Regions from separate parts of the Glaciimonas sp. GG7 genome, predicted to be linked through region 3. Evidence: predicted binding sites of a transcription regulator. Region 3 holds the regulator's gene; each other region holds the start of a gene.

Region 1 (3,665 bases), on a different contig from region 3:
CGCTGTGTGCGCTGGCGTGGGTTTGCTCCATGTCTTCTATGTCTTCCAGAAAATCGTCGGGCAAATGTTGATGGCTGATTTCATGATCCGTGTCGGCCATGACGATAGCGGTGCGCAGCAGGTTGGTCAATTGGCGGAAGTTGCCCGGCCAGTTGTGCAGCTTGAACAAGCGCATGATGTCCGGGGCGACCGTGTAGCGTCCATTGGTCGATTCTGCGATGAGTATTTTTTCGATCACGACGTCTAAATCGGTACGTTCACGCAGCGGCGGCAACTTCACCACCAGTCCATTCAAACGGTAATACAGATCCTCGCGGAATTCGCCTTTGGCGATCAAGTCGCGCAGATTGCGGTTGGTGGCGCAGATCAGTTCGACATTGACGGTAATCGATTTGGTGCTGCCCAATGGTGTGACCATGCGCTCTTGCAAGACGCGTAAAAGGCGCGATTGCAGATTCGACGGCATGTCGCCGATTTCGTCCAAAAACAGCGTGCCGCCATTGGCTTGCAAAATTTTCCCGACCGCGCCCTTTTTACGCGCACCGGTGAACGCGCCATCTTCGTAGCCGAATAATTCTGACTCAATTAACGTCTCCGGGATGGACGCGCAATTGACCGCAACAAAAGGACCGCTCGCGCGCGGTGAATCGTTGTGGATGGCCTGCGCCAGTAATTCCTTGCCGGTTCCCGTCTCACCCATGATCAGAATGGGAATATCACGCCCTAGGACTTTGTTGACCTTTTCGATCAAGGCAGCGACTTGCGGGTCGCCGGTATTCAGATAGCGCAGGCCGGACATACGTCGTGCGGTCTGGTTGGCGCGGGTTATATTGGCATTGCTGTCGCTGGTATCGGGAGCTGCACTCACGCCAATATCGGCGCGGGCCAAATCGGCTGAGCGGTGAAACGGACTATTGGCGATATGCAGTTGCGCACGCCCATACACGAGTACGCCGCTGGGCATGCACAGCTTGAGCAATCCCGGTGACGCGGTTCTGTAATGGTCGAACAGGGAAGCCACCGATAAGCCGAATAGTGAGCTGAAGGTGTGCGATTGCAACGCCGACATCGGCAAGCCAAGCTGGAATAAACCGGTTCGGTTCGCAGACAGAAAGCGACCGCCAGGTGAGAACGAGACGATCCCCTCCATCAGCGTGCCGACAAATTCGGGCCGAGTATTGAAGTGCAGCGTGATCGCATCTTGAAACGCGGCTATAAATAAATGATTCTCAATCATTTGGGCCGACATGCGCACCAAGGCCATCGTATGTTTGTGAAAGCTCGATTGATCGCCTGTTACGTCAAGCACGCCGATGACATTGCCTTGATGATCGAGGATGGGTGCGGCTGAGCAGGTCAGAAAATGATTGGCGACCAGAAAGTGTTCGTGGGCATGAATTTGTACCGGCAGTTGCTCGGCAATGGCCGTGCCGATGGCGTTGGTGCCTTTGCTGGCCTCGGACCAGGTAACGCCGGGTTGGAGGGCGACACGATTGGCTTTTTCAAGAAAATCATCGTCGCCCAACGTATGCACGATCAGACCGTTGACGTCGGTCAGGATCACCATGTTGTGGGTGTTGATGATTTGCTCGTAGAGCGTTTCCATCACCGGCAACGCATGCGCTTGCAGGATGCGGTTTTGCTCCAGCAATAGTGAAAGGTCAGTGCGTGTAAGGGGACTGAAATCTGGTTTTTCAATTTCCGACAGGCCATACGCTAGCGAGCGTTGGCGGGATTCTTCTATCATCATGGGGTTTTCAGAAGCAGAAAACGTGCCACGCACGGCTTGTTTTTTGAGGTCGCCGTCGAGTGCCCTCGATTGTGCGTCCGGAGTGCGGACGTGGGTTGGCTGCATGCCTTTGTCTCCTGCTGTTTTTGTGAAGGCTTATGCAATTTACCTCTTGCGACGTTATGCGTACAACGCCGCATTGGCGTATTGGCATCAAACGCAATACATAAGTCTTATTTGTATCAAGCAATATTCTCATTAATTATTATGCTGTTCTTAAATATAGCACTTGCGTATCGGCATTGTTCAAAAATAGAACAAAAACAGTTGTCGGGGTGTGGTGTTTGCCTGGCATGACATTTGCGGATGTGTCCCCATATTTCAAATTTGAGGAGATGGGTATGAAAAAATCGCACCGTATTTTTGGCCACAGCATGGTTCGCCTGGCTTTTGCCGTATTGATGAGTCCTACGTTCGTCTATGCACATGGTGACGTCACGCCGCAACCTGTGGACACCAAAACATTGCCTGTACTAGGCGCTGCCTGGCTGGACAATAACCCTTACCGTGGGCAGAAAGAGGCGATTAATATCGGTACCTCCGCCTATGCAGAAAATTGTGCCCGTTGTCATGGCTTGCAGGCCCAATCAGGCGGCATCGCGCCTGATTTACGCTTAATCGATCGTGACTGCATGGACCTGAAAGGCGATAAACAAGAGGCGTGTTTTAAAGAGACGGATAAATATTTTCTGACTTCTATTCGCCATGGGAAAGTACGTAACGGCGCGGTCTATATGCCTGCCTTTGAGGGCATCCTCAATCAAGAAGCTATGTGGTCTATCAAGGCTTATCTTGAAACGCTGCGCACGATTAATTGATCAGGACGGGCGCGAATTAAGAGCCGATGGATGACGCCCATCGGACCATCACCATCACCAAAAAACAGGATGTGAATCATGACCAGACTTTTTTCAAAAGTACTCACCGTGATGTTAATGCTGACTTCGATGTGTGTCGGTAACGCTGCGTATGCGCAAGCGGATAATGATTTTTTGAAGATCAAACAAACCGGGATATTGAAGGTTGCTGTCTACAATGATTTCGCTCCGTTTTCAGCCAACGGTGCGGGTATTGATATTGATGTTGCTCAGGCGCTGGCTAACAAATTAGGTCTGAAAATGAGTTTGTTGCCGTTTCCCGCCGGAGAAGAGTTGAGTGACGATTTACGCAATATGGTTTGGAAAGGACACTATCTCGGCTACGGCCCTGCTGACGTGTTGATGCATGTGCCGGTCGATCCCCATTTGATCAACGAGAATGACAAGGTCAGCATTTTTGCACCTTACCATCGTGAAACGGTGCGGCTGGTCAGGGATATCCGCAAGGTGTCGGTGTTCGATAATCTTGATGCGATGGCAGGCAAAAGCATAGGCGCGGAAAAAATTTCGATTGGCGCAATGCTGATCATGGGCGCAGAAGATGGCAAATTTCGGGACGGCGTAAAGATATTTCCGAACGCCACTGATGCACTGGAAAAACTCAAAGCAGGGGAACTCGATGGCGTCGTCGCCAATCGTTCGGAAATTGAATCGGTCATCGGGAAAGATCCTCATTTTGCCATGAGCGAAGTCGCTTTTCAGCGCTTGCCACCCAAAGGCTGGGTGATTGGGATGGCGGTCAAGAAGAGCGATACCGAATTAGCTCGTGCATTGCAGGAGGCCACCGATACATTGGTCGCCTCCGGTGAAATGGCGCGGATATTTGCTAAGTATGGCGTGGAGGTCGTGAAGCCGTAGGGATGGGTGCCGGAGAAGAACGCCCCGGCGTAAGTTTAAGCTGGCCTGATAGGGTGATCTGGCGACTAAAAGAATGCTTGTTTTATGAGCGAAAAAATAGATGCGTCAAAATAAAATTCGGCCTCGTTTTAATATAAAGG
Region 2 (3,665 bases), on a different contig from region 3:
AGCAATCAGACCCATGACCAGGGCACCGCCGACACCGACGAAACCTGCTGCCGGAGTAATGACTACCAGACCAGCCACCGCACCGGAAGCACCGCCGAGCATGGAAGGCTTACCTTTGCCAACCCACTCACCCAGACTCCATGTCAATACCGCGCCAGCTGTAGCTACTAAGGTATTGATGAAGGCCAATGCCGCGCCGCCGTTGGCTTCCAGACCGGAGCCAGCGTTAAAACCAAACCAACCGAACCACAGCAATGAAGCACCAACCATGGTCAATGTCAGGCTATGCGGTTTGAAAGCTTCTTTGCCGTAACCGACACGTTTGCCGATAACATACGCGCCGACTAAACCAGCTACCGCTGCGTTAATGTGGACTACAGTACCGCCAGCGAAATCTAACGCACCTTTTTGGAACAACCAACCGGAAGTCGCTGTCATTTTTGCAGCAGCGGCAGCGTCAGTGAAGCCATCCGGACCAGGCCAGAACCAGACCATGTGGGCGATTGGCAAGTACGAGAACGTGAACCACAGGACTGTGAAGGCGAGGATGGCAGAGAACTTGGCGCGTTCGGCAAAGGCACCGATGACCAATGCGCAAGTGATGGCAGCGAATGCACCTTGGAAGACGACGAAGGCGAATTCTGGCAAGACTACACCTTTGCTGAACGTTGCCGCCAGCGAATCAGGTGTCATGCCGGAGAGGAACAATCGACTGAAGCCCCCGAAGAAATCGTTGCCCTCGGTGAACGCGATGCTGTAGCCGTAGACGATCCACAGCACAATCACCAGCGAGAAGATGGTGAAACATTGCATCAGTACCGACAGCATGTTTTTACTGCGCACTAAGCCGCCGTAAAACAGGCCAAGGCCTGGCAATGTCATCAAAATTACAAACGCGGTACAAGTCAACATCCAGGCAGTGTCGCCTTTGTTAGGGATTGCTGGTGCCGGGGTTGCAGCGGCGGCAGGAGCGGCCGCAGTTGCTGCCGTTGCTGCAGCAGCAGGAGCAGCAGGAGCAGCAACAGTTGCTTTAACTTCGGCGGCAGCAGCAGCGGCAACAGGCGCGGCAACAGCAGCCATGCTTGACGCGCTGGCAGCAGCAGAAGCGGAAGTGTCGTCGGCGGCAGAGGCTGGCAGCATGAAGCCAGCAGCCAATATCAGCCCGAGGAACGTGGCGGTAATTCTTTTAATAGTCATTTTGATAGTCCCTTAGATTGCATCTTTGCCGGTCTCACCGGTACGAATACGAATAACTTCTAGCAAATCGAGGACGAATATTTTGCCGTCTCCGATTTTGCCGGTGCGTGCTGCCGTTTCGATCGCCTCAACTGCGCGCTCTAAAATGGAATCATCGACCGCTGCTTCAATTTTTGTTTTAGGCAAAAAATCGACGACATATTCAGCGCCGCGATACAACTCGGTATGCCCTTTTTGACGGCCAAAACCTTTTACTTCTGTGACCGTGATGCCCTGAACGCCGATGGCTGACAACGCTTCACGGACTTCATCAAGTTTGAACGGTTTAATAATTGCAGTGATCAGTTTCATATCGACCTCAGTTAGAAAGTTTTTGCGAGTGAGAACACCACGCCGTTTTTACCAAGATTCTTGCCATCAGGTGCGGCATACGCACCCTTCTTGGCATCGGTGCCGATAAAAGCTGCGCCTAGCGTTACGCCATACAGGCTGTCAAAGGTTTTGGTGACGCCGATTTTCCAGTCGTTGTAGCTGAAGAAGCTAGCGTTGGCGATGGTCTGGTGGCCGAAATGCAAGCCGAGTGTGATGCCGGAACCGACATCGAAATTGGCACCCAGATCGTAATACGCACTGTTCTTGCTATTCGGCGCGCCGAAAGCATTAGTCAGTGCTTGTGAGTATTTGAAGTAGCCAGGACCGTAGCCGAGTTGGGCGTACAGTTCGAACGTATCTGCATTCTTGGCAACCAGGTTCAGATTGTTACCCGGATAGTAGTAGTACAAACCGCCGACATCATACGTAAAGCCAAACGGCAAATCGCCGCGCTGACCTGCATACAGATCCCACTCGATATTGCCTTTGCCGTTGACGCCGCCAGCATTGACCGAATCTTTAATCCATTTAATATTCGATAACCATGTACCGGCATACAGACCGGTTGGATTATTGGTGTAATCCACACCGCCCTGAACGGCTGGATCAAAACGGGTTTGCGAGATACCGCGGAAACGGTAATCATTGACCGCGCCGATGTTATAGGCGATGACATTGTCAGGTACTGGCTCTGCGGCAGCAGGCGCAGCAGCATCGGCGGCAGCAACTACGGGAGCGGCATCGTCTGCATAGGCAAAACCGGTAACCAGTGTCGAGGCTACTGCTGTAGCGAGTATCAGTTTGTACGTCAGATTTTTCATCGTCTATCCTGTTGGCTATGAATATTAAAAATAAAGAAAGGCATTAACTAAAGTTCATTCTTTCTCTAGCAGGAGTCGTGCCAACACGATAACAAGTAATGAATATGTCTTTTAAGGTCGATTGATAATGTTTTTATTGTTTTAACTTTGTGTCTTGCAGCAATATCAATGGAGTTTCGCACCGAATTAATGCGAATGAATATTTTTTTGCATTATTTTGGTGCTTTGGTAATTAAATAACGACACTCTGATCAAAAGTGTTGAATTCACACTTCCCCAACTGACCTTCAAGGAGCAACATGCCACAACTAACGACGGAAAATGAAGACGGCTGCTTACCCGATTGGCAGCCAGTACGTGCGCCTTTGGGCGTTGTGCTAGAAGGACAAGCTGTCCGTCTGGCACCGTTGGACGCCAAACTGCATGCCGACGCCCTGTATCTGGCCGCCAGCGGTGATGCCGCGGACGCGCGTCAATGGGATTATCTGGCGGTCGGCCCTTTTGGTAACCAGGATGACTTTGCCGCTTGGTTGAGCGCCTGCGAAAAAACCACCGATCCGCTGTTTTTTACGGTGACCGATCGGCAAACCGGCGAAGCGCAAGGCGTCCTCAGCTACCTCGCCATCGCGCCCGAGCATGGCAGCATCGAAATCGGTCACATCTGGTTTAGCGCGGCGATGCAACAAACGCGTAAAGCAACGGAGACGATATATCTGCTGGCCCGCCACGCCTTCGATGATCTCGGTTATCGGCGGCTTGAGTGGAAATGCGATACCCGTAACCTGCGCTCGCAACGGGCGGCGTTGCGTTTCGGCTTCACGCCCGAGGGCATTTTTCGCCAGCATCGCGTCAGCAAAGGCCATAATCGTGATACTGCCTGGTTTTCTCTGCTCGATCATGCGTGGCCGCTGCAACGGGCTGTCTTTGAACTCTGGCTGAGCCCGGCCAACTTCGATGACGCGATGCGGCAACGGCAATCCTTGAACGATATCCGGGTAAATTTGTTAAGCGGCGCTGAGGCGGTGTAAGACAGTCTTGAGGGATAGGCTTAAGATGCACGTCTTTCTCCATTCCTACGCCATGCAATCGCGTATTATTTCTCACGTTTTTTACAGGAGCATCACCATGAACAAGCCCAATTTTTTTGAAGATATTCAGTCCAAGATCAATCAGGCGATTGAAAATTCCCCCGCTAAAGACATCGAAAAAAACGTCAAAGCAATGATGAGCAGCGGTTTTGCTAAGCTCGATCTGGTGACTCGCGAAGAGTTTGAC
Region 3 (3,665 bases):
ACTGCCGGACGACGATATTATTAAAAGCGATAAACCGGTCGAGATTACGATAGATCAATCGAAAATGACCGGCACTGGTATGGTTGCTAACAATGCCACACTGGAATTGCGCCTGCTCAGCAATGTCCGCGGCACTTATCGCGCAACACCGCGCCAACCTTAAGCGATGCCGAATCTGTCGAGATCGTGCTCTGCCCCGTCATACCGTTATTTATTTCCAGGATTTTTATGAAACGTATTCTTTTTTTATCGCTACTGGCACTACAACTGACCTTCATGTCAGGTGCGCAGGCAGAGAAAGCTGATGCCACCAAGCCCTCCAATGTCGAAGCAAACCAGTTCACGTTAGATGACGTGAAACAAGTCAAAATATTTACCGGGAATGTTATTTTAACCCGCGGCACGCTGATCATGAAGGCGGAAAAAGTGGTCGTCACGACGGATCCGGCTGGTTACCAATTCGCGGTCTTGTACGCGGCACCGGGCGGACTGGCGACCTTCCGCCAAAAGCGCGACGGCGGCCCTGATTTGTGGATCGATGGCGAAGCGGAACGCATCGAATACGACGACAAAACCGAAATCGTTAAATTGTTTTCGAAGGCCCAGATGCGACGCCTGCAAGGCACTAAACCTACCGATGTCGTCAATGGCGCATTTATCTCCTACGATAGTCGCGCTGAATTTTACTCGGTCAATAATGATGTTTCCGGCACCAGCTTGCCGGGTGGCGGCCGTATTAAAGCGGTCATCGAACCGAAAGGGAAATGAGATGACTACCGCTTCCAGTACGCTGATTGTCAAAGGGCTACAAAAGAGTTACGGCGCGCGCCAGGTCGTGCGTGACGTATCGTTGAACGTCAAAAATGGCGAGGTAGTTGGTCTGCTTGGACCCAATGGCGCAGGTAAAACGACCTCGTTCTACATGATCGTAGGGCTAGTGCCAGCCGATGGCGGTGCGATTGATCTTGATGGCGTCGATATCTCGCGCTTGCCGATTCACCAACGGGCGGTGCTTGGTTTGTCTTATTTGCCGCAAGAAGCGTCAGTATTTCGTAAACTAACGGTAGAAGACAATATCCGTGCGGTGCTTGAGCTTCAGCGCCCGAACGGCGTGGCCCTCACCAAGCAGGAGCTCTCGGACAAGCTTGAGTCCCTTCTACAAGAATTACAAATTGAAAAGCTACGCGATAGTCAGGCACTGTCCCTGTCGGGCGGTGAGCGACGACGGGTAGAAATCGCCCGCGCTTTAGCCACCAATCCGCGCTTCGTGCTGCTTGATGAGCCATTCGCAGGGATTGATCCGATTGCCGTGATTGAAATTCAGCGCATCGTCCGTTTTCTGAAAGAACGCGGTATCGGCGTCTTGATTACTGACCATAACGTGCGCGAAACGCTCGGCATTTGCGACCGGGCGTACATCATCAACCAAGGTAGCGTGTTGGCCAGCGGCAGTCCGGACGACATCATCGCCGATGAATCTGTACGACGCGTGTATCTGGGCGAACATTTCCGCATGTAGTTTTGGCATCTAGCTTCCATGTAGTTTCATCATGTAACGCAGGCAACGCACTACCAGGAACCCTCAGGGCCCATGAAACAATCGCTCCAACTCCGTACCTCCCAGCATCTGGCGCTGACACCGCAGTTGCAGCAATCGATACGATTGTTGCAATTGTCTACGCTAGAGCTGCATCAGGAACTGGAACATATTCTGTCCGAGAATCCGCTGTTGGAGCGTCTCGACGATCCACTCGACAACTCAGTCAGACTGTTGGCTGATGGTGCCATTAACACAACGACGTCAACGATGGATGCCCCGACGGGGGACAGCGAAGTCAGCAGTTCACCGATCGAGCCAGAAGGTAGCAGCGAAGTTGCCGATACCGGCGATAACAATCAGGATAAAGATAGCGGCGACACCGAATGGAGTTTTGACGATGTTGCCCGTACCTCCAAGGCACCCGACGATGAGGATGCGCGACCGCAGCTAGAAGCCTGCGTCACAACCTTGCGCGAACATTTGCTCAAGCAGATGCAAGAAGTAGTCGATCTCCAACGCGACCGCGCACTCATCGAATTAATCATTGATGCAGTCGATGAGAACGGCTACCTGGAAGAGTCGCTGGAGGATATCTACGCACGTCTGCCTGAGCAACTTGAGATCGACATCGACGAATTATCGATGGCGCTGAAGATGGTCCAAAGTTTTGATCCGACAGGCGTCGGCGCTCGGGACGCCTCTGAATGTCTGGCGCTGCAAATTAAAGCGTTTCCAAAAATACCATTCGTCACGCGTCGTCTGGCGCTGACAATTGTGCAAAATTTTCTGACTTTATTTGCCCAACGCGATTTCAATAAAATCAAAAAAGCGCTGGAGTGCGATGACGAAGATTTACGTGAAGCGCAAGTCGTTATCAGACAATGCAATCCGCATCCTGGCGCAACTTTCGCCGGAAGCGCCTCAGATTATGTCGTGCCGGACGTGATTGTGAGAAAAACAAAGAATGGCTGGCAAGTCATGCTCAACAATGACGTGATGCCCCGACTGCGCGTTAATGCCCTCTACGCCAATATTCTTAAGCAAAGCAAAACCGAAGGATCACTCGGTTCTCAACTGCAAGAGGCGAAGTGGTTGATCAAAAATATGCGTCAGCGCTTCGACACTATCCTCCGTGTCGCCCAGGCAATTGTAGAGCGTCAGAGGAACTTTTTTTCGCACGGCGCGGTCGCCATGCGGCCTCTTGTGTTGCGTGAAATAGCTGATACACTAGGATTACACGAGAGCACTATCTCGCGTGTAACGACTCAGAAATACATGCTCACCCCTCACGGGATGTTCGAATTAAAGTATTTCTTCGGCAGCCATGTTGCTACAGAGGCAGGTGGAGAGGCTTCCTCAACGGCAATACGGGCTTTGATCAAACAACTCATAGGAGCGGAAGATTCTAAAAGCCCTTTCTCTGACAGCAAGATTGCCGACATGCTCGCGGAACAAGGTATGGTGGTTGCTCGCCGTACGGTCGCAAAATATCGCGAAGCACTCAGAATTCCGCCAGTCAATTTACGCAAATCTCTTTAGCTGTTTGCTCGTTTGCATAACCGTCGCTGTGTTCTGACTAGTCGACTCAACAAATTGATCACTGTCCGAACCGCCAACGAAAACTTGATAGGAGCGCAGTATGAATTTCACAATTAGTGGGCATCACCTCGACGTAACTCCCGCCATTCGCGAACACGTGCTAAACAAATTAGAGCGTATCAAGCGCCATTTCGATCAGGTCATCGATATTAGTGTGATCCTGACAGTCGACAAAATCACCGAGAAAGAAAAACGCCAGAAAGCTGAAATTAATCTGCGCGTAAAAGGCAAAGACCTGCATGCCGAGAGCATTGCGCATGACCTTTACGCTGCCATTGATTTGTTGATCGACAAACTCGATCGACAAGTGATTAAATATAAGGACAAACTACAGAACCACCAACACTCCGCAATCAAACATTTGCCTGAGGATCTACCCGCAGCGACGTGACGGTAGTGGTTATCTGACATAGTCAACGCAAGTGTCTTTTCAACCATCAAACGAAAAAATACTACACTGACAAATGAGCAAGGGCGCAGTTAATGCGCCCTTTGTTATTTTAAATATCATCGAGATTGCCAGCGA
Region 4 (3,665 bases), on a different contig from region 3:
GTTCTGATCGGGAATTTCCATGCCGTATGGGGCAAGACGGTCAGTGGACGCCGTGCTGAAGTAGAAAATGTCGCCAGGTTTTATACCAACCTGAAAACCGCCACTTTCGGTAATACGCCTCCTCCGGACGCGGGCCATAACATCATTATCGGCGGTGACTGGAATATGTCAGCCAGTGACCCCGGTTTCGATCATCTGAAAGTAGCCGGCGCTGTCATCGAACCTAATCTGCTCAGTAGTCTGACCCGGGCAGGCGCATTGAGCCAGCCCTACGATCATTTTGTGCATACGCCCTCGGTCACTTTGGCGAACGCTCAGGTGTACCCGGCCACAGAATGGGTTGCCTGGCGCAATCATGTATCGGACCATTTGGGGATTACCGCTGAAGTTACTTTGCCATGAGCGCCAGGCCAGCGCACGCCGTGTTACTGCTTTTGTTATTGGCAATATCGGTCACCGGCTTTGCAGAAGTTAACCGCGAATTGTCATTATTTCGCGATACCTTCAATGACGGCCAACGTGTTGGCCCCGTCATGATCGCCTTGCCCGGCGGCGCTACATCCATCGGCGATATTCCGCATGAGGTGCATTTAACGCCGTTTGCTATCGCTAAAGATGCGGCCAGCAATAACGAGTTCGTCGCGTTTCTCAACGCGGTTGGAGATACAGACGCCAGCGGTATTGGATTCCTGGTGCCGCGCGCGCACGGCTGTGCCGACATTGAACGTCAACATCATCATTTTCAAGTCATTGCAGGCAAGGAACAGTTACCGGTAACCGGCATATCGTGGAGCGCAGCGCTGGCCTATGCAGCGTGGCTGAGCACGCAAACCGGCAAATATTACTTCTTGCCCACGGAAGCCCAGTGGGAATACGCTGCACGTGCTGGCAGCAACACCACCTGGCCATGGGGTAATGACTTCGACAGCACACTGGCACTGTGCAATGCATCAGGTGAGTTCGCAGCTCCTGGCCCGGTCGGCAGCTACCCGCCCAATGCTTACGGCCTCAACGATATGGTGGGTAATGTCTGGCAATGGACGGCAGATTGCTTCCCGCCGGATCTGCGTGCGCTGGGTGTAGAAAACCCGAGTGACTTTCATGCCGATTGCAAAACGCCGGGCATTCGCGGCGGTGCAGCGGGCAATCCCTTGTTGCAGTGTCGTCCGGGATTTCGCGTTAATTACTGGTGGCGCGGTTCACCGACGAACCTGGGGTTTCGGGTCGTTCGCCTTGAATAGGAATAGGTTCAGAGAAGACATCTATTTGTCAGGTTAGATGCGCACCAAAATGGATCAAATATGATTAATTGAAATTTTAATGCACTTATTAAGTGCATTAATTTTTTGTCGCCCCAACATGGGTCGATAACTGTGTCCCTATCATTGCCGAATACTATTTTTATTGTTGATATAGACAGTAAAACAAGCAAATACAGGGCCAGACAGACCCCGTGCATAAGGTTGTGTATAGCGCCGGATGGTGGCATAGATTCTGCTATCATCCTCGGTTGAATTCAGTTGTATCGTTTTCATGTTTATATCGGTGTTCGAATGTCTCGCTCTTGCTTGCCTGAGAGATCGACGGTGCACCGCAGCCCAATTTTTGCATCATATTTGACAACATTAGCAGTTACTTTCTGACACTAGGAGTTTTACATGGCAATGACGGCCGCAGAAGTCTTGAAGATGGTAAAAGACAACGAAGTGAAGTTCGTTGATTTTCGTTTTGCCGATACCAGAGGCAAGGAACAGCACGTAACGGTTCCTGTTTCCCATTTTGATATGGACAAGTTTGAGTCCGGTCATGCATTTGATGGTTCTTCAATCGCCGGCTGGAAAGGTATCGAAGCATCAGACATGATTCTGATCCCGGACCCAAACACCGCCAATATCGATCCGTTCATGGAAGAAACCACATTGTTTATGCAATGTGACGTGATCGAGCCGTCCGACGGCAAAGGTTACGACCGTGACCCACGCTCGATCGCCAAGCGCGCAGAAGCGTATCTGAAATCATCCGGCTTAGGCGACACCGCTTATTTCGGTCCGGAGCCAGAATTCTTCATTTTCGACAGCGTCCGTTGGGATGCCGATATGTCGGGCTCGTTCGTCAAGATCGGTTCCGAAGAAGCATCGTGGAGCACTGGTGCCAAGCTGCCAAATGGCAACACTGGTCATCGTCCAACGGTTAAAGGCGGTTATTTCCCAGTGCCACCGGTCGACAGCTTCCAAGACATGCGCTCGGAAATGTGTCTGATTCTGGAATCCCTCGGGATCCCGGTTGAAGTCCATCACCACGAAGTTGCCGGCGCTGGTCAAAACGAAATCGGTACCCGCTTCTCAACCTTGGTTGAGCGCGCTGACTGGACTCAAAACCTGAAATACGTGGTCTGGAATGTTGCCCACACTTACGGCAAAACGGCAACGTTCATGCCTAAGCCTATCGTTGGCGACAACGGCTCTGGTATGCACGTGCACCAATCGGTCTGGAAAGATGGCAAAAACCTGTTCGCAGGCGACGGCTATGCAGGTTTGTCGGAATTCGCCCTGTTCTACATCGGCGGCATCATCAAGCATGCAAAAGCGCTCAACGCGATTACTAATCCAGGTACTAACTCTTACAAGCGTTTGGTCCCAGGCTATGAAGCCCCGGTCAAGCTGGCTTATTCGGCCCGTAACCGTTCGGCTTCGATCCGTATCCCGCACGTGCCGAATCCAAAAGGTCGTCGCATTGAAACCCGTTTCCCAGATCCACTGGCGAATCCGTACCTGTGCTTCTCAGCATTGCTGATGGCTGGTTTGGATGGCGTTCAGAACAAGATCCATCCGGGCGAAGCAGCATCGAAAGATCTGTACCATTTGCCGCCAGAAGAAGACAAGTTGATCCCAACTGTCTGCGCATCACTGGAAGAAGCATTGGAAGCGCTGGACAACGATCGCGAGTTCCTGACCCGCGGTGGTGTATTTAGCGACAGCATGATCGACGCTTATCTGGAACTGAAAATGCAAGAAGTCACACGTTTCCGTATGGCGACGCATCCGGTTGAGTTTGATATGTACTACTCGCTGTAAATTACAGACTTTAATTTGCATTAAGGTAGTGTAAAAAGGACGGGAAAAGGATACTTTTCCCGTCCTTTTGTTTTCGTCGGTGCAGTGTTTGACATAAACTATCGGCTTCATTGAATTGTGAAGAGAACCTATGAAACACCTTATTTCAGGCATGCTCATTGTTGCAGCCTTCAGTGCCATCAGCGCCGCGCAAGCCGATAATATCTATCTTTGTATCAATTCGAATGGCACCAAAGAGTACACAAATACCGGTGACACCAAAGGCTGCAAAAAAGTTGATTTACCGCCATTGACGATCGCCGCCCCGGTTCGCCCGCCAGCTGCCGCTGCGGTCAATAAACCGGCAACAGCGACGCCTGCGGATTTTCCTAAAGTAGATGGCGGCACGCAAAAGGCACGCGATAACGATCGGCGCCAGATTTTGCAAGACGAACTCAAGACCGAGCAGCAGAAATTGTCTGGCTTGGAAAAAGACTACAACAACGGTGTTCCCGAACGTCAAGGTAATGAGCGTAACTATGCCAAATATCAAGAACGCGTTGCCGCCATGAAAGATGACCTGACGCGCACCCAAAGCAATATTGACGCTCT

Evidence for each region. Region 3 encodes sigma-54, which starts transcription at its own class of promoters, with help from an activator protein. Its sites were predicted from a motif close to TGGCANGNAANCTGCTTT; they were not measured.
Region 1: the regulator sigma-54 is predicted to act here: its motif matches at 2,079-2,096, upstream of pedF (cytochrome c-550 PedF).
Region 2: the regulator sigma-54 is predicted to act here: its motif matches at 2,456-2,473, upstream of ACVBEF_RS11440 (TorF family putative porin).
Region 4: the regulator sigma-54 is predicted to act here: its motif matches at 1,484-1,501, upstream of glnA (type I glutamate--ammonia ligase).

Annotation. Positions count from the first base shown of each region.
Region 1 covers NZ_JBRIIQ010000007.1:30,256-33,920, reverse strand. Annotated here, with positions in the region: gene ACVBEF_RS03460 (sigma-54-dependent Fis family transcriptional regulator) at 1-1,747, opposite strand, end outside; gene pedF (cytochrome c-550 PedF) at 2,164-2,607, shown strand; gene ACVBEF_RS03450 (substrate-binding periplasmic protein) at 2,686-3,525, shown strand.
Region 2 covers NZ_JBRIIQ010000041.1:14,001-17,665, reverse strand. Annotated here, with positions in the region: gene amt (ammonium transporter) at 1-1,197, opposite strand, end outside; gene ACVBEF_RS11445 (P-II family nitrogen regulator) at 1,210-1,548, opposite strand; gene ACVBEF_RS11440 (TorF family putative porin) at 1,560-2,390, opposite strand; gene ACVBEF_RS11435 (GNAT family N-acetyltransferase) at 2,690-3,418, shown strand; gene ACVBEF_RS11430 (accessory factor UbiK family protein) at 3,516-3,665, shown strand, end outside.
Region 3 covers NZ_JBRIIQ010000026.1:41,528-45,192, reverse strand. Annotated here, with positions in the region: gene lptC (LPS export ABC transporter periplasmic protein LptC) at 1-163, shown strand, start outside; gene lptA (lipopolysaccharide transport periplasmic protein LptA) at 229-768, shown strand; gene lptB (LPS export ABC transporter ATP-binding protein) at 770-1,519, shown strand; gene ACVBEF_RS08755 (RNA polymerase factor sigma-54) at 1,592-3,079, shown strand; gene hpf (ribosome hibernation-promoting factor, HPF/YfiA family) at 3,180-3,530, shown strand.
Region 4 covers NZ_JBRIIQ010000018.1:27,229-30,893, reverse strand. Annotated here, with positions in the region: gene ACVBEF_RS06740 (hypothetical protein) at 1-402, shown strand, start outside; gene ACVBEF_RS06735 (formylglycine-generating enzyme family protein) at 399-1,241, shown strand; gene glnA (type I glutamate--ammonia ligase) at 1,659-3,074, shown strand; gene ACVBEF_RS06725 (DUF4124 domain-containing protein) at 3,205-3,665, shown strand, end outside.